Regions from separate parts of the Erwinia sp. AnSW2-5 genome, predicted to be linked through region 1. Evidence: predicted binding sites of a transcription regulator. Region 1 holds the regulator's gene; each other region holds the start of a gene.

The links. The regulator Fur, encoded in region 1, represses iron uptake genes when iron is present. The targets are predictions, from matches to a motif close to ATAATAATGAGAACNACTATCAA.
Region 2: a site for Fur is predicted at 3,315-3,337, ahead of fhuE (ferric-rhodotorulic acid/ferric-coprogen receptor FhuE). Genes of this name have one in related genera too.
Region 3: a site for Fur is predicted at 5,686-5,708, ahead of efeU (iron uptake transporter permease EfeU). Genes of this name have one in related genera too.
Region 4: a site for Fur is predicted at 4,169-4,191, ahead of ACFL9S_RS07720 (TonB-dependent siderophore receptor). Genes of this name have one in related genera too.

The regions. Positions count from the first base shown of each region.
Region 1 is NZ_JBJGXA010000002.1:64,798-72,553, forward strand. Features, by position in the region: gene ACFL9S_RS01865 (family 20 glycosylhydrolase) at 1-2,446, shown strand, start outside; gene fur (ferric iron uptake transcriptional regulator) at 2,504-2,947, opposite strand; gene fldA (flavodoxin FldA) at 3,344-3,874, opposite strand; gene ybfE (LexA regulated protein) at 4,016-4,297, opposite strand; gene ybfF (esterase) at 4,410-5,174, opposite strand; gene seqA (replication initiation negative regulator SeqA) at 5,436-5,987, shown strand; gene pgm (phosphoglucomutase (alpha-D-glucose-1,6-bisphosphate-dependent)) at 6,012-7,652, shown strand; gene kdpE (two-component system response regulator KdpE) at 7,698-7,756, opposite strand, start outside.
Region 2 is NZ_JBJGXA010000005.1:429,029-436,784, forward strand. Features, by position in the region: gene ACFL9S_RS06390 (beta-glucoside-specific PTS transporter subunit IIABC) at 1-647, shown strand, start outside; gene ACFL9S_RS06395 (hypothetical protein) at 726-986, shown strand; gene ACFL9S_RS06400 (GlxA family transcriptional regulator) at 1,239-2,192, opposite strand; gene ACFL9S_RS06405 (MBL fold metallo-hydrolase) at 2,221-2,997, opposite strand; gene fhuE (ferric-rhodotorulic acid/ferric-coprogen receptor FhuE) at 3,445-5,631, shown strand; gene ACFL9S_RS06415 (sugar ABC transporter substrate-binding protein) at 5,681-6,607, opposite strand; gene ACFL9S_RS06420 (Gfo/Idh/MocA family protein) at 6,757-7,756, opposite strand, start outside.
Region 3 is NZ_JBJGXA010000018.1:3,381-11,136, forward strand. Features, by position in the region: gene ACFL9S_RS14285 (nitroreductase family protein) at 180-920, shown strand; gene phoH (phosphate starvation-inducible protein PhoH) at 989-1,777, opposite strand; gene efeB (iron uptake transporter deferrochelatase/peroxidase subunit) at 2,326-3,609, opposite strand; gene efeO (iron uptake system protein EfeO) at 3,616-4,743, opposite strand; gene efeU (iron uptake transporter permease EfeU) at 4,800-5,633, opposite strand; gene putP (sodium/proline symporter PutP) at 5,809-7,293, opposite strand; gene putA (trifunctional transcriptional regulator/proline dehydrogenase/L-glutamate gamma-semialdehyde dehydrogenase) at 7,734-7,756, shown strand, end outside.
Region 4 is NZ_JBJGXA010000009.1:108,512-116,267, reverse strand. Features, by position in the region: gene emtA (membrane-bound lytic murein transglycosylase EmtA) at 68-703, shown strand; gene ACFL9S_RS07730 (flagellar brake protein) at 705-1,445, opposite strand; gene ACFL9S_RS07725 (GlsB/YeaQ/YmgE family stress response membrane protein) at 1,646-1,894, shown strand; gene ACFL9S_RS07720 (TonB-dependent siderophore receptor) at 1,949-4,078, opposite strand; gene treA (alpha,alpha-trehalase TreA) at 4,334-6,016, opposite strand; gene argC (N-acetyl-gamma-glutamyl-phosphate reductase) at 6,226-7,155, opposite strand.

The DNA of each region.
Region 1 (7,756 bases):
CACCAATAATGGCCCAGCGATTACCAGTAAAAACTGGGCTATCTATATGAGTAATGTCCATAAAACCCTGGCCATTGAGAGCGATCAGTTCCGCACGGTACATATTGTTGGTGATCTGACCCGACTGGAACCGACGGAAAAATTTACAGGTATTGCAGCCGGTGCCTCGGTGACCATCCCCATCATCAATGAGTACTGGCAGTTGTTTATCACCGACGTAATGCCGCGCTGGTATGTGACATCGGGTGACGCCAATCCAAAAATTATTCAGGTGACAGATACCGAAGACCTTTCGCGCTTTGTGGCACCTTTTGGTGAGCAGTGGAAGCGGACTGCTACGGATAAAAACATTCTGATGCAGGCCAACAGTCGTTATGAAAAAAATAGTGATGTTGAACAGCTTACCGCTAACGCGCTACGCGGCCAGATTGTCCCGACCCCGCTTAATGTTGAGATAGCACAAGAGGATGCCGATCTCAGTCAGGGCGTCAGACTTGATCTGGCCAGTTTACCGGCACAACGCGCAGAGGCGGTGCAGCAGCGCTTATCACTGTTGGGTGTTCGCCTTAATGAAGCGGGTTACCCCATTAGCACACGAATTGATCCCGCAGCATTGAAAGGCATTCCTGCTATATCAGGTGCCTATTATCTGAATATCACTAAAGAAAAGGCTGAGGTAACGGGCTACGATGCCCAGGGTGTTTTCTACGGTCTGCAATCCATTATGTCGCTGCTACCTGGTGACGGGAGCAACCGTATTGCGACCTTAAAAGCGGAAGATGCGCCACGCTTCTCCTATCGCGGCATTTTCCTTGATGTGGGCCGAAATTTTCATAGTAAAACCGCAATTTTGCGGATGCTTGATCAGATGGCTGCCTGGAAAATTAATGTCTTCCACTTCCATCTTACGGATGACGAAGGCTGGCGTATTGAGATCCCTGGCCTGCCGGAGCTTACCGACGTGGGAAGCCAACGTTGCCACGATCTGAAAGAACAACGTTGTCTGTTACCGCAGCTTGGGTCTGGACCGTTCAATGATAATAACGGGAGCGGCTACTTCAGTCGTCAGGACTATATCGACATCGTGAAATATGCGGAAGCACGCGGTATTCAGGTTCTGCCAGAAGTGGACATGCCTGCTCATGCTCGCGCGGCAGTGGTTGCTATGGAGGCTCGCTACCAGCGTCTGATGAAAGCAGGACGAGCAAAAGAAGCCTCAGAATATCGGCTGGTCGATCCGGGGGATAACTCGAATACCACCTCAGTACAACTTTACGACCGGACGAGTTATTTGAACCCGTGTCTGGATTCATCACTGCGCTTTGCGAATAAGATTATCAGCGAAGTCAGATTGATGCACCGTGATGCCGGGCAGCCGCTGCGCAGCTGGCACTTCGGTGGAGACGAGGCTAAAAATATTCGTCTTGGCGCAGGCTATACCGATATTAAACATCCTGAAACGGGTAAGGGTCAGCTCGATCTTAGTCGTGAGGATCGGCCATGGGCGAAATCCCATGCTTGTCAGGCGATGATCGCATCAGGGAAGGTGAGCGATCTGGAGCATCTTCCAAGCTATTTTGCTTTGAAGGTCAGCAAATTAGTCAAAGATCAGGGTATTGACCGCATGCAGGCCTGGCAGGATGGTTTAAAAAATGCCCAGGATGCCCGTGCCTTTGCCACACCTGAAGTTGCAGTCAATTTCTGGGATACGCTGTACTGGGGCGGTTTTGACACGGTGAATGACTGGGCAAACAAAGGCTATCAGGTGATTGTTTCCAATCCCGATTATGCCTATTTGGATTTTCCCTACGAGGTGAACCCCCTCGAGCGAGGGTATTACTGGGGAACACGTTTTAGCGATGAGCGTAAAATGTTCAGCTTTGCGCCGGATAATTTGCCGCAAAATGCAGAAACGTCGGTGGATCGCGACGGCCAATTCTTCAACGCGAAATCCGATAAACCCTGGCCTGGGGCCGCAGGCATGTCTGCTCAGTTGTGGAGTGAGACAGTACGAACCGATGACAATATGGAATATATGATCTATCCACGGATGTTCTCTGCAGCGGAACGCGCCTGGCACCGTGCATCCTGGGAGCAGGATTATCAGGCAGGTAAGGAGTACCGTGGTGGTGAAACGCAGTTCGTTGACCAGAAGGCGTTGCGCCAGGACTGGCAGCGATTCGCGAATATTCTCGGTCAGCGAGAGTTGGAAAAATTGGATAAACACGGGGTTCACTACCGTTTGCCGGTTCCCGGCGCTCGTATCGTGGGCGATAAACTTGAAGCGAATACGGCCTTCCCTGGTGTAGCGATGCAGTTCAGTACGGATGGTGGAAAGCGTTGGCAGCATTACGACAGCCAGAATCCACCCATCATAGAAGGTGATGTGCAGGTCCGTGCGGTCAGTGCGGATGGGCAGCGTTTTAGCCGGGAGGCGTCGCTATAACGCAGGCATAAAAAAACCGGTGGCCAAGCCACCGGTTTTTACACTGAACAGTGCAGATTACTTGTCGTGCAGAGTCTCGTCTTCACGACAGTCACCCAGAGCACAATGGCCATAAAGATACAGGCTATGGTTGCTCAGTTTGATACCGTGACGCGTGGCGATTTCACGCTGACGTTCCTCAATGTATTCGTCTCTAAACTCAATAACTTTACCGCAGTCCAGGCAGATCAGGTGATCGTGATGGTGCTGCTGGGTCAGTTCGAAAACGGATTTACCGCCTTCAAAGTTATGGCGGGTAACGATCCCCGCATCATCAAATTGATTCAGCACACGGTACACCGTGGCCAGACCAATTTCTTCGCCCATGTCAATCAGGCGTTTGTACAAGTCTTCCGCACTGACATGATGGCCCTCTGGTTCCTGAAGCACTTCCAGAATTTTCAGTCGGGGAAGCGTGACTTTCAGGCCGGCCTTCTTTAATGCGGTGTTATTGTCAGTCATGCGGATATTGTCCTGTTACTTTGCTAGTCACTTAGTGGCTGAAAAGCCCTGAACATCGGTCGACGCTAAAAGATGAATGCGTCTCAGTATAGAACTGATACTCCGAAATGGAAACCATAAGGGGTGCCTGAAACCGCGAGGAATGTAAGGATAAGTGTCGTTACATCCAGGGAAGCGCGCGCCCGAATTAGGTTGGGTTAACATTTCAATCTGCATCATCTTACCCTTCTTTGGGCGACTCACGTCCTCAAAGAATGGGGCAGGTGTTGAGTAAGCGGGTAACCGATGGGGTTATTGTACAGTTTTGTAGATGAAAGTTACAAACATGTATCTATTACTTCTATAGGAAAAACCACTTGCTTGATGTGAGATAGCTCCCACATCAAGCGGTAATGGTTATGCTTCGATGATATCTTTCAGCTGAAGTTCATCAGAAATTTGTTTTACCCACTTTTCAACGCGCTCGTTGGTGAGTTCTGGCTGGCGATCTTCATCAATGGCCAGGCCAAGGAAGTGGTTATCATCTGCCATGCCTTTTGAGGCTTCGAAATTGTAACCTTCACTAGGCCAGTGGCCTACAAGCACTGCGCCATTCGGCTCAATGATGTCGCGGATGGTGCCCATTGCATCGCAGAAATACTCGGAATAATCTTCCTGATCGCCACAACCAAACAGCGCAACCAGCTTACCGTTGAAGTCGATTTCTTCCAGCGTCGGGAAGAAATCATCCCAGTCACACTGGGCTTCACCGTAGTACCAGGTTGGGATGCCAAGCAGCAGAATATCAAAGGCTTCAAGGTCTTCTTTGCTGCTTTTAGCAATATCACGAACTTCTGCAACATCTTTCCCCAGTTGCTTCTGGATCATTTTTGCAATGTTTTCGGTATTGCCTGTATCGCTACCAAAGAAAATGCCGACGAGTGCCATGAGTTTAATAACCTCTTGAATCTTAATGATATGGTGACTGCTGATTTTTTCGCAGATATCGCTAATGATAACAGACCGTCGTGAGCGGATAAATGAGTAATGCTGCCGGTTTTGTCGCTGAGTGCTAAGGTCCTGAAACCATCAGGACGGATGACGTTGCAACTGCTCCAGCAGCATTTCTTCGATCAGTTCGCTGCGGCTTATATTGCGCTCGAAAGCCAACTGATTCAGGACATCAACCGCGTCGCTGTTCATTTTTAGTTCGACACGCTTCAGGCCGCGTACTTTATCGCGCTTGAGCTGATTGCGTTTGTTGATACGCAACTGCTCATCACGCGTCAGCGGATTAGTCTTGGGTCGTCCCGGACGTCGTTCATCTGCAAACAGATCGATCGTTGTGCGGTCCGTGTTCTCTTTTGCCATAGGAATCGTAATACTGAAAGGCTGGATTGCTGATGAATAGGGCCGTTATGCCGTCTGATAATCAGCAGCGGCAAAATTTTAGCGCGCCATCATACCCCAGCGAAAATGGTTTTCACAGCGCTAAAAAACGTCGGATTGCACGTAATACTGCATCGGGTTTCTCAGCATGTACCCAATGCCCTGCGCCGGTGATGACATGGGCACGCGCCTGTGGAAACTGGGTTAACAGGGCATCTCGGTACGCGTCGGCCAGATAGGGAGAACGCTCCCCGCGAATGAACAGCACAGGATGTGACCAGGGGGCCAACGGCTGCCAGCCAATAATATTTTCATAACATGCCAGCAGCACCGGAACGTTGAAACGCCAACCCCCCTCGTGAAACGACTTGAGAAGAAACTGGATCACACCTTCTTCGCTGATCATCTGGCGCATCAGGGCTGTGGCTTCGCTGCGCGTGGTGATACCGGCCTCGGTAACCGCATTCAGTGCGGCAAAAATATCGTCGTGATGACGCGTGGTGTAGGCCACAGGCGCGATATCAATCACCACGATCTCCGCGATGCGATCGGGTGCCAGTGCGGTCATTGCCATAGCGATCTTTCCACCCATCGAGTGCCCGATCACCGTGAAACGATCGACCTGCATAGCGTCAAGTGTGCCCAGGACATCCTGAGCCATTAACGCATAATCCATCTGTTGCGCACGCGGAGACAAGCCGTGGTTGCGGACATCGAGTTGAATCAAACGGCGATCGTCTTTTAATCCCCGGGCCAGTACGCCGAGGTTGTCCAGGCTACCAAACAGACCGTGGATCAATACCAGTGGAAGCCCGTCAGTGGCGGATTGTTCAGATTGCAGGCGAAAATTCAAATTCATAGAGAAAGTTCTTACAGTTGGCACCAAGGCTTAGGGTATCATGGATCCCACAATTTCTGCCGCTGGTGCGAATGGCGGGTATGATCTTTTTGCGGCATATTCCGACTTTTGCCCTGAAACGGGTCTGGCGCTACACCCTGGCGGGATTTAACTTTATAATCCTGATGTTAGAACTGGATCGGCTCAACGTCATGATGGTTGCGTGGATGATTGTCCGCGAACGACCGGTTCTGATACTAGCAACAACCGTACTGGATAAAGATGAAAACGATAGAAGTCGACGAAGAGCTATACCGTTATATTGCCAGCCACACTCAGCATATTGGTGAAAGCGCATCCGATATTTTGCGTCGCATGCTGAAGTTCACTGCGGGTCAAACCGCGCCTGTGGCGGCAAATGCTTCTGCTGCTGTTGCAGCCAAAGAACCTGCTACGGCAGGTATTCAATCTGCATCCCGACCGCAGGATCGTGTTCGTGCGGTACGTGAGCTGTTGCTTTCGGATGAGTACGCAGAGCAGAAGCGTGCAGTGAATCGCTTTATGCTGATTTTATCGACTTTATACAGTCTGGATGCCAAAGCGTTTGGTGCAGCGACTGAGTCTCTGCAAGGTCGTACGCGGGTTTACTTCGCGGGCAACCAGCAAACATTGGTAGAGAATGGCACCCATACCAAGCCGCAGCACATTCCGGGCACACCGTATTGGGTGATCACCAACACAAATACTGACCGTAAGCGCAGCATGGTGGAACACATTATGTTGTCGATGCAGTTCCCGGTGGAGCTGACAGAGAAAGTTTGCGGTACCCTCTAACTGAAGCGTCAGGGAGAAGCGCCAATGGCCAATCACCCCCGTGCCGGGCAACCCGCCCAGCAGAGCGATTTGATTAACGTTGCACAATTAACATCTCAATATTATGTCCTGCAGCCTGAACTGGGTAACGCAGAGCATGCGGTGAAATTTGGCACTTCCGGCCATCGCGGTAGCGCGGGCCGTCATAGCTTCAACGAGACGCACATTCTGGCCATCGCACAGGCGATTGCGGAAGAACGCAAAAAGAACGGTGTAACCGGTCCTTGTTTCGTCGGTAAAGATACGCACGCGTTGTCTGAACCGGCCATCATCTCGGTACTGGAAGTGCTTACTGCTAACGGTGTTGATGTGATCGTTCAGCAGGACAATGGCTATACGCCAACCCCTGCGATCTCCAATGCGATTCTCGAACACAATAAAACCGGTGGTGCTCAGGCTGATGGTATTGTCATCACGCCTTCACACAATCCACCGGAAGATGGCGGCATTAAGTACAACCCACCAAACGGTGGCCCGGCCGATACCAACGTCACGAAAGTGGTGGAAGACCGCGCTAACGCTCTGATCAAAGACAGCCTGAAAGAAGTGAAACGTATTACGCTGGATCAAGCCTGGGCCAGTGGTCACTTGACGGAAAAAGATCTGATCCAACCTTATATCGAAGGTCTGGCGCAGATTGTTGATATTCCGGCGATCCAGAAAGCAGGTCTGAAGATTGGCGTTGATCCGCTGGGCGGTTCGGGAATTGCCTACTGGCAGCGTATTGCGGAGTTCTACAATCTTGATCTGACCATCGTTAACGATGCTGTCGATCAGACTTTCCGCTTTATGCACCTCGACCACGATGGTGTGATCCGTATGGACTGCTCATCTGAGTCGGCGATGGCGGGTTTGCTGGCGTTACGTGACAAGTTCGACCTGGCGTTTGCCAACGATCCTGATTACGACCGCCACGGCATCGTCACGCCTGCGGGACTGATGAATCCAAACCACTACCTGGCTGTGGCGATCCAGTATCTGTTCCAGCACCGTCCGCAGTGGGGCAAAGATGTCGCCGTCGGTAAAACGCTGGTCTCCAGCGCGATGATTGACCGCGTGGTCGACGATCTGGGCCGCAAGCTGGTAGAAGTGCCGGTCGGTTTCAAATGGTTTGTTGATGGTCTGTTTGATGGCAGCTTCGGCTTTGGTGGCGAAGAGAGTGCTGGGGCTTCGTTCCTGCGCTTCGACGGCACGCCGTGGTCAACGGATAAAGACGGGATCATCATGTGTCTGCTGGCCGCAGAGATTACTGCGGTAACGGGTAAGAACCCGCAGCAGCACTATGACGAACTGGCACAGCGCTTTGGCGCACCGAGCTACAACCGTATTCAGGCGCCTGCGACTTCCGCACAGAAAGCCGCGCTGTCAAAACTGTCCCCGGAAATGGTCAGTGCGGATACCCTGGCGGGTGATCCGATTACGGCACGTCTGACGGCAGCACCGGGTAACGGTGCCTCTATCGGCGGGTTGAAAGTGATGACCAAAAACGGCTGGTTTGCTGCGCGTCCATCCGGTACGGAAGATGCTTATAAAATCTATTGCGAAAGCTTCCTCGGTGCTGAACACCGCGAGAAGATTGAGAAAGAAGCCGTAGAAATTGTGAGTGCTGTACTGAAGAACGCCTGAGGAATCAGGCTGTGAAGAGAAGGGCTCACGCAGTGAGCCCTTTTTTTATGGCATAAAGCGATAACCCACACCCGTTTCGGTCAGCAGATGTAGGGGCCTGGCGG
Region 2 (7,756 bases), on a different contig from region 1:
TCAGCCCTGATGCCCCAATGTCGTTTATTGGTGAGCTGGCGGGCAGCGCCACGGCGATTATCCTGACCATTGTGATGGTGCAGTTTGTTGGCTTTGAAGATCCGATTGATGAAGAACTGCTGAGTGAGAAAAGTCAGCAGGCGCCTGTTGCAGTCGCAACAGTCACAGCAGCAACGGCGGCTCCGGTACAGGCGCAGAGCCTCGCGCTGTTCAGCCCGCTGTCAGGCACGGCAATGGCGCTGGAAAATGTTAACGACGAGACGTTTGCCGGAAAAATGCTGGGTGACGGCATCGCCATCAGCCCGAGTGAAGGCCAGGTGGTGGCCCCCTGTGATGCGGTAGTCGCCACGCTGATTGATTCTCACCATGCCATTGGGCTGATCTGCGATAACGGTGCCGAGTTACTGATTCATGTGGGGCTGAACACCGTTAACTTGCAGGGCAAGCACTTCCACCCGCTGGTGAAGGAAGGTGACAGGGTCACGGCCGGAACGCCTCTGCTGGCCTTTGATAAAGCCGCAATCGAAGCCGCAGGTTATGACCTCACCACTCCGGTGCTGGTAGTCAACAGCGACGAGTATCAGCTGGATAAACATCAGTTCCAGGGCGTGATTCAGCCACTGACACCGCTGATGACCCTCTCCTGATGGCATAAAAAACCCGGAGTTGCCGCAATGGCACTCCGGGTTTTCAACGATTTACGTCTAAGGCAAACAGGAAACATCATGTCGCAGGTTAAATTGCATTTTCTTATCGGCTGGCTGGCCACCGTCGCCTGCTGTTTTATGTATATCTCCTATATCCCTCTGATTATCGACAACCTTAATGGCCTGAAAACCAATCCCATGCAACCGCTGGCGGCAGCCGTTAACTGCGTGTTATGGGTGTCATACGGGTTGCTCAGTGAGAGGCGAAACTGGCCGATTGTGATTGCCAACAGCCCGGGTATTCTGCTGGGGCTGATTACGTTTAGTACGGGTTTGTGATGTTTTTATTCTGGTTTTTTGGTTGCTGACCGATCGGCGTCTGGTCCCTCCCCGTAAGTTAGTGTCCGCTGTGGGCTATAAAACAGCGGGGATTAAAACAGGATAGAAGTTCAGGCGCGATCGCATTGAGGATTGTGGTCGGGTTTTCCCGGCGGGAAAGGCGGTCATGCTGACCCCGGAAAATAGCAGATCCAGGGCGCCAATCAATGGGCGGAATAACAGGGCGAATTGCCGCCCTTTTATCGTTCTCTCCTATTTCGTCAGGCGAAATGTTTTACGCCATTCACTGGGACTCACACCAAATCTTTCACGAAACAATTGCCTGAATGTCACCACTGACTGAAATCCTACCTGCCCGGCCACTTGCTCTACAGGGATCGCCAGAGATTCAAGGAGTTCCTGACTTTGATAAAGTCGTGCCACCGTTAACCATTCGACCACGGACATACCTGTTGCCTGACTAAAATGCCGGGTTAACGTTCTGCGGCTCATTGACGCCATGTGAGCTAAAGAATCAATGTCGTGAGGTAATTGAAGATTTCTTTGCATATAGTCGAGCAGCATATTCATTCTGTTGTCTGTCGTATTGCGTGGAATAGACTGTTCGATGAACTGCGCCTGGCCACCGTCACGGTGCGGAGGGGTGACCATTCTCCTCGCGATCTGATTCGCGACCTGGCTGCCCAAACGTTGCCGAATAATATGCAGACAGCAGTCCAGCGCGGCAGCCGTTCCTGCTGAGGTAATCAGGCCATCATCTTCAACATAGAGCGCATTTAAATTTAAATGGATCTGTGGGAATGAGGTGCGAAAAACGTCTTCATACTCCCAGTGTGTTGCTGCCTGGCGTCCATCCAGCAGCCCGGCATAAGCCAGCACGAAACTCCCCAGACACAACCCCACAATCTGGCTGCCTGCCGCTCTGGCCCTCACCAGGGCATCAAGCAACGACTGCGGGGGACGTTGATGAACATTGTCCCAAAATGGCACAATCACCGTGTCCACCTGATCAAGAACATCAAAGCCGTGGTCAGCCTGTATTGCTGTTGCTTCCCTCGACCAGATAAGCCCGGGGGTTTCCGCACAAATAAGACGCGTAAACAGCGATTTATCCGTCATGGCATCCCCAAACAGAATCAGGGGAACCGACACGTGAAAGGTGCTGAACCCTTCAGTAACAACAATAGCCACTGACGTCGCAGACATAGGACACTCCCGGACTTATTTTAGGCTGTTAAAAAGTGACAGATGCTCCATCTGCGGGTGCACTGACAAAATCCTGCAAATGATTATCCCGGGCATACTCCAGCAGCGCGTGACGAGTGACCAGGCAATGATTGACGGCTTCCATATGGGTCGCAACAATTTGGGCTTCTGGCAGTACACGATGTGCCTTCAGCAGATCGTCTTTACCGAAGATGATGGGACCATAACCCAAAATATGAGCCCAGCCAGTGTTCATTATCACTACGCCGGGGCGATATTTACGCATGTTTTCCTCTACGGCATCGATCCAGATAGAGTCTCCCACCAGGTAAAGTGATTTTTCCGCCGGGTGCTGAAATACAATCCCACTGGAATCACCCAACCTCTCGGCTAATTGAGGATGGGCATAAGCGGCATCAGAGCCGTGCTGGCAGCGCGTTTTGATCAGCGAAATGTCGCCAAACTCACTGGTTTCAGACAGTACAACCAGATTACTGAACCCCTGCGATCGCAGAAGCTGCTCATCACTGTTATTTTGCACAAAGATCAGCTTTTCTTTTTGAATAAGCGCCACTGCCGCTTCGTCCCAGTGATCCTGATGCGTATGCGTGACGATAATGGCATCAACGTCCAGCAGTAATGCCATCTCGAATGGCAGTTCAACCATCGGATTACGGATTTCTGAACGTGCAGTGCCCTCAAACCCCGGCCATGCGTCTTTTTTGGATAACATCGGATCGATAAGAAACGTCTTTCCTGCATAAACAATGAGTTGAGTCGCGTTGCGCACCTGAGTAATCTTCATCAATATTCCCCTTAATGTTATTTCTATTTACCGTGCCAGTGATTAATTTGGCCCGAAACACATTATCGATGATATCAGGACAGGCAACGATCCCCCTTCAGGCCATATTGCGATGGGATCGGGTCAACCCATGCGCTGAAGGTAACGGGAAAGCGTGAAACCCTATTTACGCTCCATTTTCCTGCCTCACACCTGAAAGCGCCAATAACACCCCTAAAAATGGATGGTAAGACCACTTCCAAATCACTGATTTACATACGAACACAGACCTTGTTTCAGGTGGTGTCAAAAAAATAACAATGATTCCATAAAAGAAAATGATTATCATAATCATTAGTATTGAACTTTAGCTGCGCCGCTCTGTCTCTGGCCTGTCTGGCTCTGTGACGAACCAATAAAAAAATGGCCATGCTTTCTGCCCTTCCACATTTCGCACGAGGAAAAACCATGTCTTCCCGCACCTTCTCTTCCCCCACCAGGGAATTGGGCACGCTTCTGCGCGCACCGTGTCAAAAAACGACGTTGTCCGTTTCATTGCTGGCGCTGATGATCCACGCGCTGGTCAACCCGGCTATGGCGCAGGAAGCCGCCTCCCCGCAGGAAATGGTGGTAGATGCCACGGCAACGGACGCAGCCGCCAGCGAGAAGCAGGATTACACGGTCAAAACCACCCGTGCAGGCACCAAAATGCTGATGACTCCGCGCGATGTGCCGCAGTCTTTAAGCGTGGTGACTGAGCAGCGGATGCTGGATCAGAATCTGCAAACCGTGGGCGAGGTGCTCGATAACACCACCGGGATCGCCACTCAGTTAGTCGACAGCGAACGCTCCTCTTACTTCTCACGCGGTTTCCAGATCACCAACTACACCTTTGATGATATCCCTACGTCAGCGGCAGATAACTGGAACTACGGCGATGCCGGAGAAGACACCGCCATTTACGACCGCATCGAAGTAGTGCGCGGCGCGACCGGGTTGATGAGCGGTGCGGGCAGCCCGTCTGCGTCAGTCAATATGGTCCGCAAACATGCTGACAGCAAAACCGTTACCGGCAATCTCAGCGCCAGCTATGGCCGCTGGAACACCCAGCGTTATGTGGCCGACCTCTCCTCTCCGCTGAATGAAGAAGGCACCGTGCGTGGCCGCGTGATTGCGGGTTATCAGGATCAGGACGGCTGGCTGGATCGTTACCATAAAAGCAAAAAGTTTCTCTATGGCGTGCTGGATGCCGATGTCACCGACAACACCACGGTGTCGCTCGGTTACGATTATCAGGAGAGCAACACCGGTAACCCGACCTGGGGCGGATTGCCGACCTGGTACAGCAACGGTTCGCGTACCGACTACAAACGCAACCTTAACCCGTCAGCAGACTGGACGCGTTACAGCCTTGATTCGCGCAAGGTATTTGCCAACGTCAAACATGACTTTGATAACGGCTGGACCTTCCGCGTTAACGCCACGCATGCTGAGCAGACGTTTGCTGACAAGCTGTTGTATGTGATGGAGTTTCCTGATGCAGTTACCGGAAACGGCGTCAGCGGTTATGGCAGTCTGGATCGCGGTAAACGTACTCAGGAATCCATTGATACCTATGCCAGCGGTCCGTTTGAACTGCTGGGGCGTAACCATGAGTTAATGGCGGGCGTCAGCTACAGCCGCCAGCATAACCAGACTTACAGCGTGGACGGTGCGCTGGATTCTACGCAGATGGGCAGCTTTGATAACAACTGGAATGGCAACGTTCAGGAGCCGGAATGGGGTGACTGGTATCTGAATGCGGATGATGTGATCCGTCAGAAATCGGCCTACACCGCCGCCCGCTTCTCGCTGGCCGATCCGCTGTCGCTGATCCTCGGCGCACGTTACACCCAGTGGAGCACCGTGGGCAGCAGCGGCAACATGAACAAAAATAACATCACGCCGTACGGTGGCCTGGTGTATGACATTGATGATACCTGGTCGGCTTACGCCAGCTATACCTCGATCTTCCAGCCACAAACCTACCGCAGTACCGATGGTGCTTATCTGTCGCCAGTGACCGGGAAAAACTATGAAACCGGACTGAAGTCTGACTGGTTTGATGGCCGTCTGACCGCCACCTTTGCGCTATTCCGCATTGAACAGGAGAACGTTGGGCAGGAACTTAGCGGCACCTTTGTGAATGGCTCCAGCGAGCAGGCGTATGTTGCGGCTAAAGGCGCGGTCAGCAAAGGCGCGGAGTTTGAGCTGAATGGCGCCGTCACCGACAACCTGCAAATGACCTTCGGGGCCACGCGCTATGTGGCACGGGATACCTCCGGCCGCTTTAACAGTAATATGCCGCAGACCTCATTTAAGCTCTTCTCCAGTTACCGTCTGCCGATGTTGCAGGATCTGACCCTTGGCGGCGGTGTGAACTGGCAGAACCGCACCTTCCAGGATGCCACCGGGCCGGATGGCGAAGTGCAGCGCGTTTACCAGGGTAGCTACCCGCTGGCCAACCTGTTTGCCCGTTACCAGGTCAGCAAACAGCTGGCGGTGCAGGCCAACGTCGATAACCTCTTCGACCGCTCTTACTACTCCTGGGGCAGCGATTATGTGGTCTACGGTGAACCGCGTAGCTACTCGGTCAACCTGTCGTACGCCTTCTGACGAAGAAAAGCCCCGGCACTATGCCGGGGCTGAGCATGCGGCAACGCGATTACTGCATAAACTTCTGGTAATTCTCCGGTGTCACCAGCCGGAACGGTATCATCACTTCATCCTCCACTTTCTCTCCTTTCGCCACACTGGCCGCCATATCCACCGCCTGATAGGCCTGGGATTTCGCATCCTGGAAAACCGTAACGGAAAGCAGCCCACTTTTTATCGACTGCAAACCGTTAGGTCCGCCATCGGTTCCCCCCACCAGAATGTCCTTACCGATTTTTATGCCATTGCTTTTCAGCGCCATCGCCGCGCCAATCGCCATTTCATCCGCATTAGAGGAAAGAATGTCGATTTTACGCCCGGAGAGTATCCAGTTGTTCATCAGGTTCATGCCATCCTCGCGCATCCATTTGGCGGTATCCTCCACCACCACATGCATGTTCGGGTGCTGAGCAATCACCTCTTTGGCCCCCTGAGTACGAAAACGGGTGGCATCATTACTCAGCAACCCTTTCATAATGGCGACATTAACCTCCTTTTTATCCTTCACCTTTTCAGCCAGATACTGCATTTGCAGGCGTCCTGCCTCAATTTCATCACTGCCGGTGTAGCTGATCCCGTTGCCTAACGTTGAATCTCCGGGTTTACGGTTCAGGTAGATCAGCGGGATTTTCGCCGTACGCGCTGCCTCGGAGATGTTTTTCGTGCCCTGGGTGTCCACCGGATTGACGATAATCACGCTAACCTTCTGGTTAATAAAACTCTGTACCTGGGTGAGCTGTTTATCCACTGCACCCTGGGCATCTTCATACTGCACAGTGAGTTCCGGATGTGTTTTCACCCGCTCACTGATATAACCCCGCAACCGCGAGAGAAAAACATCATCCATTTGCGCCATACTTACACCAACGCGGGTTTCGGAAAAAGCAGGTGGCGCCATAGCTAATAAGGCAATAAAGGCAATAAGTGTTTTTTTCATGTTATTTCCCATATTTGTAGGGTCAGGATTTTATAATAAGCCAACGGCTACTGGCTTATTTTCGGGTGATCCCTGCCATCGCTATACGGCTTATGATTATCGACATACCGGCCGGGAAATTTTATTATTCATAACGAAACAACATAACGTTACAGCGTCATCCAGCGCTGTTCGCGGGAGGATTGCACTGCTGCATCAATGATCTTCTGAATTTCCCAGGCCGCGCGGAAATCCGGGCCGCTGACGGGTTGCCCCGCGACGGCACGCAGAAACTCGGCGATCTCGATGGTCTTGAGATCGTTAAAGCCCAGCTGATGGCCCGGCGCCGGGCAGAACGCACCGTAAGGGGCATGCTGCGGGCCGGCTTCAATTTTCTGAAATCCACGATGTTTACCGTCGCTGTCTGTGCGGTAGAAATGCAGCTCATTAAAGCGCTCCTGGGTAAAGTGCAACGCGCCCCGGGTGCCGTAAATCTCGAAACCCAGCTGCATATTGCGCCCGGTAGCGACCCAGCTGGCTTCAATACTGCCTTTACAGCCACGGGCGAATTCGACGGTCAGTCGCGCAATGTCATCGACTTCTACCTGCCGCAATCCCTGCGCACCGTGCAGAATCGGACGCTGTTTGATCACCGTCTCCAGATCGGCCTGCACCGCCACCACCGGGCCGAGCAGATAACGCGCCATCGCCACAATATGGCTGCCGAGGTCGGCCACCGCACCAGCACCGCCCGCCGGATCAAGCCGCCATGACCAGGGTGTTAACGGTGACGCCATAAAATCTTCCGCATGGATCCCCCGGAAGCTGACGATATCCCCCAGCTCACCGTTGTCGATCATCGTTCGTGCCAGCTTGATTATCGGGTTTTTCAGGTAGTTAAAACCGACCTGCGTCACCACACCCTGCGCTTCGGCGGCCAGCGTCATCCTGCGTGCATCGTCGCTGTTCGGGGCGATGGGTTTTTCGCAGTGCACATGTTTCCCGGCTTTGATTGCGGCCAGTGCCTGCTCCAGATGGAAACGGTTGGGCGTGGTGATCGACACTACGTCAATATCCGGGTCGTTAATCAGCGACTGCCAGTCATCGGTCGCACGGCGAAAGCCAAATCGTCTGGCGGCATTTTCCGCCGCGTCCTTATCAATATCCGCC
Region 3 (7,756 bases), on a different contig from region 1:
TGTGGATATCGTCAGCACGGGTCGATTGAAAAAGATGATCGCCCCCTACGGGGTACCGCATTGTTGTGGCGGGCCGCATGGCGCAAATGTGATCTGCCGCACAAACGGGCTACTCGAACATCCCCATCTTCACTATCTTTACTCCCTTATTGTCCCCTATCTTAACGACCAGGTATCCCATGAATGATATTACCCAACTGCTGAAAAGCCATCGCAGCGATCGCAGCTACCTCGATAAACCGATTGCCGACAGCATTATTGATGACATTATCGAAGCGGCCTGGCTGGCACCGACCTCCGTTAACTCGCAGCAGGTCTCGCTGGTGGTGGTGCGTGACCCGGCAACCCGTGCACGCATTGCTGAAGTGGCTGGTGGACAACCCTGGATAGCCAAAGCGCCCGTCTTTATCACCTTCGTACTCGATATGCATAAAAGCCAGCTGGGCATTGCCGCAGAAGGGAAAACGCAGATTGCGCATGAAAGCCTGGAAAGCCTGATCTCTGGCTCAACGGATATTGGTATTGCGCTGGGTGCGGTGATGACGGCAGCCCGTTCTCACGGGCTTGGTGTGGTGCCCATTGGGGGTATCCGCCGTGAACCAGAAGCCATGATTGAGCTGCTGAATCTGCCTGAACTGACCTTCCCGGTGGCGGGCGTGGTGCTGGGGTATGTCGATCAACCCGCCCCGCAGAAACCCCGCATGTCGCTGGCAGGCTTCCGCCATGAAGAACGCTATGACAGCGCCTCATTACCGGAGGTGATTAAAGCTTACAACGAGGTTCTGGTGGCGCACTGGAACAGTACCGGGCGCACCGACGGTGATAACTGGGGCAACAACACCGCCAGCTATTATCAGAATATTTATTTCCCGCATGTGCAGCCAGCCATTTTGAAGCAAGGCTTCGGCATCGATAAATAAAAAAAGCCCGGCAGAGTCGGGCTTTGATTCATGCAGGGCGATAACAGACCGCCCTGCATTACCGCTGATTAACTGTAAGCGAGCAGCGCTCGTTGGCAAAGCTCTGAACGCACACAGTCCTCTTTATCAAAACGCACCACACCAATCATTTCGTCTTCCTCGAAGCGCGCCATCGCGTCGCTGAGGCCAGACTTCACATGAGCTGGCAAGTCACACTGAGTGATATCACCGTTAACGATGACCGTCACGTTTTCCCCAAGGCGGGTTAAGAACATTTTCATTTGGGCTGCGGTGACATTCTGCGCCTCATCCAAAATCACCACCGCGTTCTCGAAGGTACGGCCGCGCATATAGGCAAAAGGCGCAATTTCCACTTTGCCTATTTCAGGACGCAGGCAGTACTGCATAAAGGACGATCCCAGACGTTTAACCAGAACGTCATATACCGGCCGGAAGTACGGAGCAAATTTCTCGGAGATATCCCCCGGCAGGAATCCCAAATCCTCATCTGCCTGAAGTACCGGACGAGTCACGATGATCCTGTCGACATCCTTATGTATCAGGGCCTCAGCTGCTTTCGCAGCACTGATCCAGGTTTTACCGCATCCGGCTTCTCCGGTGGCAAAGATCAGTTTTTTGTTTTCTATGGCGTGGAGATAGTGCGCCTGAGCTTCATTTCTGGCTTCAATCGGTGAATGGTCGCGGGTATCGCGTGCCATGCCAATCGAGTCCAGCCCACCCATCTGCACCAGCGAGGTGACCGATTCTTCTTCACGCTGACGATGACTGCGTGAATCGCTACGAAGCACACGTTTTGCTTCACGACGCGCTTTGATCACTGCTTTCTGTCTTCCCATAGTGGCACCTTACAGTTGGTTTCATTTCCCGCATCCGTCTATCGATGCGATTACGTGAACGCTTTAGAGGTCGTGGCTTCCTTTTAAGCCTTGTCTGGCCGTTGGAACAAATGCACAGCAGAAATCATGCCCACAATGCACCGGTAAGGGTTAAAGGAATTGAGTAGCCGTTGAGTTGTGAAAGAAGAGAAAGCTGAAGAGGAAATGATTTCCTCGCAAATATTCGCGATATGAGACTTTTTGACGACTGGCCCGGTAAAGGACTTCTGCATTCGCTATCTCCAGAGTGGAAAACTATATGCGAAAATCAACAGCAATTTCATATTCTTCATATTAGCGAAGAAATGCAACACTTTTTTTAACGTTATTATGACAATTAGATGAATGCGATTAAAATCATGAGGTTATGTTAATCTTTTTATTAACAATAGCGAGAAGGGAAAGATTAACTGAGTGATTTTTAATCAGATTAATTTTATTGATGTTAAGAATCATCCAGACGGGACAGGCTTAGAATTAGCGGATTAAGATTAATCCGCTAATTAATATCACGCCTCCAGCAATCCCTGTGCCAGATAGTGTTGCGCATCAGCAACGCCAGGGAGAACGAAGAAATACCCCCCGCCGATCGGTTTTATATATTCTTCCAGCGCTTCGCCATTGAGTCGTTTTTGCACGGTAAGAAAACCTTTCTCTAAATCGTGCTGATAACAGACAAATAACAGCCCCATTTCCAGCTGCCCGGAATTGGAGACGCCGAGAGAATAACTGTAACCGCGACGCAGCATCAGGCTGTTTTGCGTTTCCGGCGTGCGCGGGTTCGCCAGACGGATATGCGCGTCCATCGGGATAACATCCCCATTGGGATCGCTGGCATAATCCGGCACATCATGCTCCTGGTGCATGCCCAGTGGCGCGCCGCTGTGCTTCTCACGACCAAAGATGGTTTGCTGTTCACGTAACGGCGTACGGTCCCAGAATTCCACATGGAACTGAATAATGCGCGCCGCCTGATAGCTGCCGCCCAGCGTCCACGCAGGTTCACCCTGCGCTTTGGTCACCCACAAAATAGTGTCCATCAGGTGACCGTCGGTGCTGTCCGGGTTCGCCGTACCGTCCTTGAAGCCCAGCAGATTGATTGGCGTTTCTTTGCCTTTACTGCGTGCCGCATGGTCAGAGATAAACCCTTCACGCCGCCAGCGAACGCTGAGCAGATCCGGCGAATGCTTGATAATATCGCGCAGCGCGTGGATGACGGTGTCATTGGTATTGGCGCAAATCTGCAACAGCACATCACCGTGGCACAAACTGGCATCGAGTGAATCGTTAGGGAAACGCGTCATCCGCTGTAATTTCAGCGGTTTCAACGCCTGCAAACCGAAACGCTCGTCAAACAGGGATGTGCCAACAGAAACAGTAATGGTGAGGTTATCCGGGTAGATCTCATCCCCCAGAATACCGGAATCCATCGGTGGCAACTGCGGGTTGGTCACCAACGGGGCTTTTCCCCCCGTGGTCAGAAACGCAATGCGTTCGGTTAACAGGCGAAACAAACGCACCAGATCGGCTTTGTCCGTGGCCAGCACATCAAAGGCCACCAGCATCATTGACGCTTGCTGTGGCGTGGTGATCCCGGCCTGATGCGCACCATAGAACGGCTGACGTTCCTGGCGGGCGCCAGGTGACAGCGTTCCGGGTGACGAGGTTTTCTCGTCACTGGCCGCATGAACCGGGCAACCGCCCGCCACTGCCAGGGCACCACTGAGGATGCCCATTCCTTTCAGTAAACGACGACGTGACGCTAGCGCCACCCCGTCAACAGGTTTTGCCATTTCTGATTAATCCAGGCCGAGTGTGCCGCGCAGCAGGGAAAGGTCTTCGGCCAGCGCCGTGATGGGACCTTTCAGTGCCGTGCGATCGGCATCAGTCAATTTTTCGTAAGATTCATAGCCGTCTTTGGTACGGTACTTCGCCAGAATGGCGTCGACTTTCTTAAAGTTACCGTCCACTTTCGCCAGCAGTTTAGGGTTCGATTTCTGCACCAGCGGACGTAGCAGATTCACGATCTTCTGCGCACCATCGACGTTGGCCTGGAAATCCCACAGGTCAGTGCGGCTGTAGCGGTCTTCTTCACCCGAAATTTTGCTGGAAGCGACTTCCTCAATCAGACCGGCAGCACCGCCAACCACTTTGCCCGGAGGGAAAGCCAGTTCACTGATACGGGTCTGCAGATCAAGCACATCTTTGTACAGCTGGTCGGCGAATTTATCCATACCTTTGGTGGTGTTATCCGCAAATAACACTTTTTCCAGTCGGTGGAAGCCGGTGAAGTTAGGGTCCTCTGCTTTCTTCTCGAAATCATCTTCACGGGCATCAATCTGGCCGTCGAGATCGGAGAACAATTCAGCAATCGGTTCAATGCGCTCGTAATGCTGACGGGTCGGTGCAAACAGGGCTTTCGCTTTCGCCACATCGCCCGCTTTCACGGCGTCCGTGAACGCTTTAGTTTTGCTGACCAGCTGGGCCACTTCCTGCGTCACATACAGCTTATAATCCGCAATCGGGCCAACCAGTTGCAGCACATCTGGCTTGCCGTCGTTCACTTTACTGCCGTTAGCTTTAACAATCAGCTTGCCTTTCGGGTTACTCAGCAGGCCGCAGGTAATATCGTACTCACCCGCTTCCAGATTCGCGGTCAGCTTCTGCGTGAAGGATGGCGCGATATTTTCACGCTCTTCCACCACCATCACACCTTTCAGGATCTCCCACTCCAGCGCTTTCTGGCTGTTGTTCTTAATGATGAACTGCGTTTTGCCCGCCTCCACGGTCAGTGTCATTGGCTCACACTGTTTATCCGTCACGCTGACGTTAACCTGTGGGATATCGGCAGCCAGCGCCGCGCCGGACGAAGTCAGAGCGGCCAGCAGCGCAGCATTCAGTGCGTGGCGGCGAAAGTGTGTGGTCATAGAGTCATCCCAGTCAAAGTGTTGTGAGCGGCAGGCTATCCGCCTGCCAGACAGATTCAGCGCGTGGAACGCACCGAGGTCGATACAGAGCGCGCAGGCAGTGCAAACAGCAGCAACGCAGGCACCAGATAGATAAACCACACCGCGATTTCACTGACGCTTGGCGCTTCCTGGTAGCCCAGCAGGCCCTCCAGCAAAGTGCCAACAACGCTGTGAGTGGTCAGCGTGTTACTTAAATCAAACGCCACGTCCTGGAAGTGATTCCACAACCCGGCTTCGTGGAAGGCGCGTATCGCCCCTGCGGCCAGTCCGGCTGCGACGAAAATAATGAACAGGCTGGTCCATTTAAAGAAGCTGGCCAGGTTAAGACGCACCCCGCCCCAGTAAATCAGCATACCCAGCACGACCGCCGTGCCAAGGCCGAGCATCGCACCCAGCGGTGGCGCATAGCCGACATCCTGCTGGAATGCAGCCAGCAGGAAGAAGACAGATTCCAGACCTTCACGCGCCACGGCAAGAAACACCATCATGATCAGCGCCCAGCCGCTGCTGTTGCCCTTCTGTAAGGCGCTATCAACAGCATCTTCCAGCTGTGCCTTCACGTTACGCGAGACTTTACGCATCCAGAAAACCATCCAGGTGAGGATCACCACGGCAACAGCGGCGACCAGGCCTTCAAACAGCTCCTGCTCTTTCTGCGGGAACTCACCCGTGGTTTCGTTGATAAACCAGCCAAGCGCAAGGCACAGGGCGGCAGCCACAAACACGCCAATCCACATGGCGCCAAACCACTGGCCGCGCTGGGTGCGCTTCAGGTAACTGGCGATCAGGCTGACAATCAGCGCCGCTTCCAATCCTTCGCGTAACATAATGAGAAACGGAACAAACATGCCATACACCTCAAAGCGTGAAATTAGGTCAAAACCCGTAAAGATAAGTAAAATAAAAACGATACCGATTATCATTATCGTGCGGGTAATTACAAGATGGCGGGAGGATATTTTCGTGTTTTGCGAGGTGGGAAAAATTCGCTGGCACCTGACGGCACCAGCGAAGGAGAAGCATTTAGTCAGCCTGATATTCGGCTTCAGCGGCATCAAAACGCTGCTCAGCAGCAGCGGATGGCCCTTTGCCCAGCAGACTGAATACGACAATCGCGATACTGGCGAACAGGAAACCAGGAATGATCTCGTAGAGGTCAAGCCATGCGTACTGTTTCCAGATAAGCACGGTGGCCGCACCCACGATGATACCCGCCAGTGCGCCGTTACGCGTCATACGTCTCCAGATAAGCGAGAACAGCACCACCGGACCAAAGGCAGCACCGAAGCCAGCCCAGGCGTAGCTCACCAGACCCAGCACACGGTTGCCCGGGTTAGCGGCCAGCGCAATGGCAATCACCGCCACCAGCAGCACCATCAAACGACCTACCCACACCAGCTCACGCTGGCTGGCACCCTTGCGCAGGAAGCTTTTGTACAAATCTTCTGTCAGTGCGCTTGAGCATACCAGCAGCTGGCAACTCAATGTTGACATCACCGCCGCCAGGATCGCTGACAACAAGATACCGGCAATCCACGGGTTGAACAGAAGACGTGCCAGCTCAATAAAGATACGTTCGCTATTCTGTGAAACCTCGCCCGCCAGCGCAGGATTGTTTTGGAAGTAAGCAATACCAAAGAAGCCCACAGCAACCGCACCCGCGAGGCACAGGATCATCCAGGTCATACCGATACGACGTGCCGTACGTATGGAGCGGTGGGAGTCTGCGGCCATAAAACGCGCCAGAATATGGGGCTGACCGAAATAGCCCAGCCCCCAGCCTAACAGCGAGATGATGGCGACAAAATTGAGGTTTTTCAGCATATCGATGTTCTCGAGGCTTTTGGCTTCAATAACTTTCATCGCATCATCCAGCCCTCCCACGGCGAGGATCACCATCACTGGCGTCAGGATCAGCGCAAAAATCATCAGGCTGGCCTGTACGGTATCGGTCCAGCTTACCGCGAGAAAACCGCCCACAAAGGTATAAACAATAGTGGCGGCCGCCCCGGCCCACAGTGCAGTTTCATAGCTCATACCGAAGGTGCTCTCGAACAGTCGCGCCCCCGCCACCACGCCAGAGGCACAATAAATAGTGAAGAAGACCAGGATAACCAGCGCCGAGATCACACGCAGCAACTTACTGGTATCTTCAAAACGGCTGGAGAAGTAGTCCGGCAGCGTCAGGGCATTGTCGTGATGCTCAGTCTGCACACGCAAACGCCCCGCCACAAACTTCCAGTTAAGATACGCGCCCAGCGTCAGGCCAATGGCGATCCAACTCTCGGAAATCCCGGACAGGAAGATGGCCCCCGGCAAGCCCATTAGCAGCCAGCCGCTCATATCTGAAGCACCCGCTGAGAGTGCGGTGACAAAGCTGCCCAGACTGCGGCCGCCCAGAATATAGTCATCAAAGTTTTTCGTTGAACGGTACGCGATGAAACCAATCAACACCATGCCGAGAATATAAACACAAAATGTCACCATCATAGGTGTACTTACAGTCATTCAGGTTCTCCACTTATTATTAGTTTCCACAGCGGGAGGCTGCATATGCGTGTGATGCCGGAACTTAGCAACGCAGCGCACGGGGGTGGCATCCAGCCGGGGGCGGTATCCTGCCGTAAACGGCTGTGTGGCACAAACGATTTAACACAGCAAGCACATCCATTTCACCAGGTTGTTACGATTAAATGTTGACAGGTTGCACTGCATCACATTTCATCGGGTTGCACCCGCACATAAACCTTATACAACCCAGGGATTATGGGCTTTTTTAAACCTGGCGAGTTTCTTGCAGCAATATCCATGCCGCTTTTTAAACGTTAACAAAAAGCCAGTTTTTAAGATTGAGGACAGGGTCACATTTAACGAGGTTGCACAAAGTTGCAACATCAGTGATATTGCACCCTATCATTTGTCATCCACTGATTCAGGAGCAGTAAGGCATGGGCACAACTACCATGGGCGT
Region 4 (7,756 bases), on a different contig from region 1:
GTAATTTCCTAATGGCCGGCAACCCGTATGATAGTCGCGAAGCTAAGGCTCAGAGGATAGGAAAAGCGTGAGAAAAAGCGTGAAAATGGCGGCGATTATCGCTGCATTATTACTGGCAGGTTGTGCCAGTGAACCCCAGAGAAAAATGGTTCGTCAGCCGGATACCCCATTAACCCAGGCCCCGCCTTCACAGGTTGCCAGCGCCTGGTCGATGATGACCGAGCAGGCAGCAAAGCGGAATGGTGTGGATCAGAAGCTGGTGGAAGCGATTATTACCGTGGAGTCGGGCGGCAATCCAACGGCTGTCAGCAAGTCGAATGCCGTTGGACTGATGCAGATAAAAGCCTCTACGGCCGGGCGGGAAGTGTATCGTTCACAGGGCCTGCGTGGGCAGCCAACCAAGTCTGAACTGCGTGATCCGGTGAAAAATATCGATATTGGTACCGCGTACCTGCGTATTCTTCAGGAGCAGCAGCTGGCAGGGATCCGTGACCCGAAAACCCTGCGCTATGCCACTATCGTCTCTTATGCTAACGGTGCGGGCGCTTTGCTGCGGACCTTCTCTCGTGACCGCGATCGTGCCATTGCGATGATCAACGCCATGACACCGGAAGCGTTTTACCAGCATGTGCAGGATAAACATCCTGCGGCTCAGGCGCCACGTTATCTGTGGAAAGTGACCACCGCCTATCGCACCATCTAAATTAATCCTGGAAACGGTTGGCTTTATCACGCGCCAGCCGTTCCAGCGAGAAAATCACCTGTTGCAGCTCACGCTCCTGCCCGGCATTCAGAGACAGGAAGCGTAAGCTGAGGCGCGGTGTCACGATTGTCTCACTTTTACTGCCCACCACGCTGCGTTTACCAATGGTGATCAGTTGCGCATCCACTTCAAAACGGCCATATTCCCCCATCTCCACGCGCAGCTTTTTAATGCTGTCGCCGCTTTTCAGCGTCTCTGGCAGTGCGTTATCAGACAGCACACCAATACCGCCTAGTGAGAGGTCCTGCAAACGCAGGCGACCTTCACCTGAGCCATCAGGCCAGGGAATATAGCAGTAAAATACCGGATTGAGCGGTGCCATTACGCGGAAAAATTCGCGGCGTTGGATCATCCAGAGCAGTTCAGGCAGCTCGGCAGAAAATGCAGGCAATCCTTCGTGCTCGATCTCGCTAATCGCCGCCAGGGCAAACTCGACTTTGGCACCGCGCGTTTCTGCGGTGATATGCAGATTCCGGGCCTCTTTCGCCAGCTGATTGTCGTAATGATTACTGCCGAAATCGAGCACTATGTTCTCTTTATCCGCGTACAACAGTCGTGTGATGAACTGACCGCGGGCGTGCGACACCATTACCGGTGTTTGACTTTCCAGCAGATCGCGCAGGACGGCCAGAACTGCCAGCGGCCCACGTTTCAGATATTGTTCTTTGTCGTCCTCTTTCACATTCGGCTCCAGTCGAATAGCAAATCATGCGCGTTAGCGACCCTGTAACGGTTATCGGCACCCCTCTCAGGGGCTTTACATTTATTTTACGCTATAGACGAAGAAAGTTTAGATTTAAATCACAGACTTAGAAACCTCGCCTATACTTAATGCGTTTTGCAAAACCTGATGTGAAGTCATGATAGATTAAGGAGCGAGATATGGGTGTTATTACGTGGATTATTTTTGGGCTGATCGCCGGTATTATCGCCAAGTGGATTATGCCGGGTAAAGATGGCGGTGGTTTCATTATGACCGTGATCCTCGGGATCATTGGTGCCGTTGTCGGTGGCTGGATCGGAACCCGCATCGGATTCGGTGATGTTAGTGGTTTCAACTTTAAAAGCTTTTTTGTGGCGATTGTTGGTGCCATTCTGGTGCTCTGGATTTACCGCAAAGTACGCAGTTAACACAACAATGTCGAAACAAGGGAGGCCGCGGCCTCCCTTTTTACTGTCTGGCGTTTAGAAATCGTAACCGACGGTGGCGAGTACGCTACGTTCAGCACCCACGTAACAGTTGGTGGTGCTGTAACAGGCGGCGATATAGTCACGACCGAGCAGGTTATTGGCATTCACCTGCACATACGCCCCTTTCATACTGCTGTTCCAGTCACCCAGATCGGCACGCACAGAGGCATCGACCAGCGTGACTGACGGGATGCGCGCGGTGTTTTCGTCATTTGCCCACTGTTTACCGATGTAACGCACCCCGGCCCTGGCGCTGATGCCGTAATCAAACTGATAGTGCGCCCAGGCGGAAGCCATCTGGTTTGGCGCCAGCAGTGGCGTGTGGCCGTCATTGCCATCCTGAGACGCTTTGTAACGCAGACGGTTCAGCGTATACCCGGCCACCGTGCTCAGGCGCGGGGTCAGCTGATTACGCGCTTCCAGCTCAATGCCTTGCGAATGCACTTTCCCGGCAGGAATGTACGTCGCGCTGGCGATATCGTTAGCGTCACGCGTGGCCACATCTTTCTGCGTCAGGTCATACAGCGCGGCGGTGTACATATTGCTGGTGCCCGGCGGCTGATATTTCACCCCGGCTTCATACTGTTCAGCCGTGGAAGGCTTCAGCAGATTGCCGTCTGCGCCCGGAAGGATAGAGGGGGTGACGGCCTGGCTGTAGCTGACATACGGCGACACACCGTTTTCAAAGGCGTACAGCAGCGATGCCCGCCCGCTGATATGATCGTCTTGCATCCGATTTTTAACGCCGATGGTATGATTATCCTGCTCCGATACCATGCGGTCATAACGGCCGGACAGTGTGGCATGCCAGCGGTTCCACTCCAGCTCATCCTGCAAATAAATGCCGGACTGGTAGTAGCGGCGGGTGGTGTTGTCCTGATAGGTCACATCGACGGCGTGAGACGCGGTCACACCAGTGAACGGATTGAGTGGGCTGGCACTGCCGTATCCGCTCCACACATCGTTTTTATACTGGTGGTACTCCGCACCGACCACCACTTTGTGCTTCACCTCGCCGGTGGCGAAATCCGCTTCCAGCTGGTTATCCGTCGACCAGGCATCCAGCGAACCGCGTGAGCCGCTGTAGCCGCGCGCTAACTGGTTGCTGTCACCGATCCAACCGTTCTGATACACCTGATCCAGGGCAACGCTGCTGTGCGTGTAGCTGGCGTCAGAGCGCACTGCCCAGGTCTCATTGAAACGGTGCGAGAAGGCGTAGCTGTACACCTGTTCACGCCGCTTGTACTGGTCAACGCTGCTTTCGCCTTCGTTAAAACCCTCCTTAATCCACTGTCCATTATGCTGCGTCAGATTCCCGGAAAGCGGCGTGGATCCGTGATAACCACCGGACGGATCTTTTTGCAGGTAGGCACGCAGCAACAGGGAGGTCTCTTCCGAAGGCTGCCACAGCAATGAAGGTGAGATAGCGTAACGTTCTTCACGCGTGTTGTCGTACTGCGTATCACTGGTGCGCGTCATGCCGATCAGGCGGAAGGCCCACTGGTCATTAATCGCATTGGTATAATCAAAGGCGGCCCCTTTGGTGTTCTGCGTGCCGCCGGTCAGACGAAAATGCCCTTCAGGCGCAAACTGTGGGCGTTTCGAGGTCATATTCACCAGCCCGCCGGGCACGGTCTGACCATACAACGCAGAGGAGGGACCTTTGATGATATCAAGGCGCTCAAGGAACCAGGGATCGACCTGCATAATATTATGGCTGCCGCCGTCGCTCATCAGGCGCATACCATCGAGGAACAGATTGTCGACATCGCCGCCGTGGAAGCCGCGCAGGGCTATCGTGTCAAAACGGGTGGCACCGCCGCTGAAGTTGGAAAACACCCCTGGTGTGTAATTCAGCGCCTGACCCACGGTATTGGCGGCCTGATCGTCAATCTGCTGGCGGGTGACCACAGACACCGACTGGCCGGTGGTGATCAAGGGTTGATCGGTTTTACTGGCCCCGGTAGAGGTGGTGGCGGTGTAGCCATTCGTCGGTGAATCGGCGGTCTCAGCAGGGGCCGCTGTCACGACCATCTGGCTGTCAGCAGCGAAGGTCATGCCGGGGGCGGTCATCGCAATGGTGCAGCACAGCACCGATCGCTTCAGGTTAAAAACCAGGGTCATCTTCTTTCCTTGTTGGGTTGAGGGGGGGCTGAGCACAAGGCAGAACCACCGGGAAATGGCATTTTTACATAAAAACAACAAAATGTGAGAATAATAATGAGAATTGTTAGCGTTATCGTTATTCATTAAAAAATAAAGTTTATTTCGGTATCGGGAGTGTCTGGAGGGCCGCAACGTCAGGGAAAGTGCGATGGTCCGTGCAGGCAGGGATAAAAAAAGGCGGCACAAGGGCCGCCCGGTAAGAGGAAACGCGGATTAAGGGGCCGGTTTGGCCGCGCTGATATCGCCCACGTTATTACAGGTCACGCCTTTCGGGCAGTAGAGATCCATTAATTTCAGCGTGACGCCGTTGGTCCAGCCAAAGCCGTCCTGCAACGGATATTCGCCGCCGCCGCCGCCGCCCAACCCTTTCCCTTCGACAACGTATTTCTCGACCAGCTTGTGCTCTTTGTCGTAGGTGGTCTGCACATTTTGCAGGAAGCGCATGCCAATCTCTTTCGCCAGCGCCTGCTTACCGTAGTGATTCAGCCCCTCAACGGCGGCCCACTGTAACGGTGCCCAGCCGTTAGGTGCATCCCACTGCTGGCCGTTATTGACGGTGGTAGTGACCAGGCCACCTTCTTTCAGCAACTGCGCTTTCACCGCGCTGGCCGTGCGGTTGGCGTGATCGTCCGTCGCGGCCTGCACATAGAGTGGGAACAGCGTGGCAGCGGTGAGCTGCGGCCGCACCTGCGCTTTCTGCCAGTCATAGTCGGCATACCAGCCCTGTTTTTCATCCCACAGATAGCGGTTGATCGCGTCACGACGCTGCGCGGCACGCTCGGTAAGACGTTTGCTGGCATCCTCATTTTTCGCCACCTGATAGGCGTGGGCGAGGGTATTCTCCAGATGGAACATCAGGGCATTCAGGTCCACCGGCACAATACGCGTGGTGTGAATGGTGGCAAGATCGCCGGGTTTATCGAACCAGCGCGAACTGAAGTCCCAGCCTGATGCCGCCCCGGCACGCAGGTCGCGATACAAATCGGCTTTATCGCGCGACGGCGCTTTCCCAGCGGTGGCGATATCGTCCATCCAGGATTCGGTACGCGGCACATCGCGGGCATCCCAGTAGCGGTTCAGCACGGTGCCGTCTTTAAGCTTCACCACCCGCTTGCTGGCTGATCCGGCGGCTAACGTGCTGCTGTCGGCATCGGCCATCCAGTAGCTGTACTCTTTCTCCAGCTGCGGCAGATATTTGCTGTAGACCGCTTCACCATCATGTTTAGCCAGCAGATCCACCATCATGCTGAAGAACGGCGGCTGCGAGCGGCTGAGATAGTAGCTACGGTTGCCGTTGGGGATATGGCCGTATTTATCCAACTCGGAGGCAAAGTTATCGACCATATCCTGAACCCGATCCCAGTGGCCGCTTTCCGCCAGTCCCAGCATAGTGAAGTAGCTGTCCCAGTAATAAACTTCGCGGAAGCGCCCACCCGGCACCACATAAGGCTTCGGCAGCGGCAGCAGCGAATCCCACTGATTCGCCTGGCTTGCAGAGCGCGTCAGCACGGGCCACAGACCATTGATATGTTCACGCAGGCTCTGACCGGCGGGCGGGACATATTTCTCACCCTCTGCGGGCAGGATAAAATTCGTGGTAACAAAGCGCTTCAGATCGAAATTGCGCTGCATTTTCTGCATTTGCCAGTCGGTAAGAATGGCGGTCGGGTCTTGTTTGGGCACGGCATCGGCAAAGGTTTTCTGGTCGGGGAAAATTTTTGCCGCCTGCACAGCGTGGAACAGCGGTCCCAGCCGGATGTCCGGTGGCTGCGGATTACTGCTCAGCATGCGCTGATTATCTTCTGCCTGAAGCGTGAAGCTGGCGGTCAGTGCGGCGGTGAGCAGCAGGGGGGTAAACAGGCGTGTATTCCATTGGCGTTGTTCGACTCTTCTCATTAGCCATTCTCCATGTCCAGACCATGCATGATCTGTAAGTAGTTGAGCAGATTAAAACTTTAGTCGATTTTAACGAAAGGGTGAGGCATCGAAGGGGGAAAGTGTGAGTCAGGTAGGGGTTTTAACAATGCGCGGAGCTGAATGTGTTCAAAAAATACAGGGGAAATGACAGAAAAACACGGGGACTGGGCGGTCCCCGTGAGGCAATATTACAGATTCACGCAGGTCTCTTCAGGCAGCCCGAGCATCAGATTCAGGTTCTGTACCGCTGCGCCCGAGGCACCCTTGCCGAGGTTATCCAGGCGTGCGACCAGAATGCTCTGGCGCTGCTGCGCATGGCTGAAGACAAACAGTTCCATATTATTGGTATTATTCAGCGCTTCCGGCAGCAGGTAAGGGGCGGTCTCGGCATCCAGGCTGTTCAGTGCGTGGACGTGGATAAACCGCTGGCCGTGATAGAAGTCAGCCAGTGCCTGCTGCAACGCGTCGCCATCCACATCATTCAGCGGAATAAACACCAGCATTCCCTGCGCATAGTCACCGACCGACGGCTGGAAGATTGGCTTATTGCTCAGCCCACTCCACGCCTGAATCTCTTTCAGATGTTTATGATCAAAACCCAGACCGTAGGCGGCAAATCCGGTGCCTGCCTGCTGGTATTTTTCGATCATCGCTTTGCCGCCGCCGCTGTAGCCGGAGACGGCGTTAATTGCCAGCGGTTGATCGGCTTTCAGCAGGCCGCTTTGGGTCAGCGGTGCCAGCAGCGCGATAGCGCCCGTGGCGTAACAGCCAGGATTGGACACATGGCTGGCAGCACGAATTTTCTCGCGCTGGTCGGCGGCCAGTTCTGGCAGGCCATACACCCAGCCCGCTTCAACGCGGTGCGCAGAGCTGGCATCCAGTACGCGTGCACCGACGGCATCGGCCAGCGCAACGGCTTCACGTGCGGCCGCATCGGGCAGGCAAAGGATGCTGACATCCGCCTGCTTCATCAGCGCCTGGCGGGCAGCGGCATCTTTACGCTGCGCTTCATCAATGCTGAGCATGTCAATCTGAGGATGACGGGCCAACCGCTGCTGGATCTGTAACCCGGTGGTGCCCGCCTGACCGTCGATAAACACGCGATATTTCTGACTCATGACCGTCTCTGCCCTGACTTTGTAAAAAAAAGAGTGGGTGAGAGTATGCGAGATTTAGGGCGAAGGGACAATGAAAAATGACTGAATATCTGTTTTATTTGCATAATAAGTCATTATTGTTCGAGTGGGCAGGGGGCTGGTCAAGTGTCAGGTCAACGCCCAGGCCAACACCCAGGTCAAGGGCGTTTCGCTTTCCCACGTTGTGGGCGAAGCGACCAAAGGGCGGCAGTCGCCCCGCCCTTTGGAATCCGCGCTTGCGGCAGGCACCTCGTCCACTGCGTGGATGCCCTCAGTCAATCAGCTTTCCGGCCGGACCGGTTGTGACGTGACATCCCTGTCCCGGCACACCCTCTCGCCAACGTCCTGTTGGCTCGTCCTGGAAATCCGCTCTCCTTCGGCGAGGCTTAATTGCCGCTCAAAGGTCAACACCAAAAGAAAAAGCAAAAGCAAAGGCAGACAAAAAAAACAAACCAGACACAAAAAGCTTTTTGGCCATTTTGGCCATTTTGGCTTTTGGTGTTTTTTTATTTCTTAGATTTTGAATTGGGTTTTGACGTTGAGGCGGCAATTAAGCCGCGCTGAGGAGGCGATGTGAACCAGG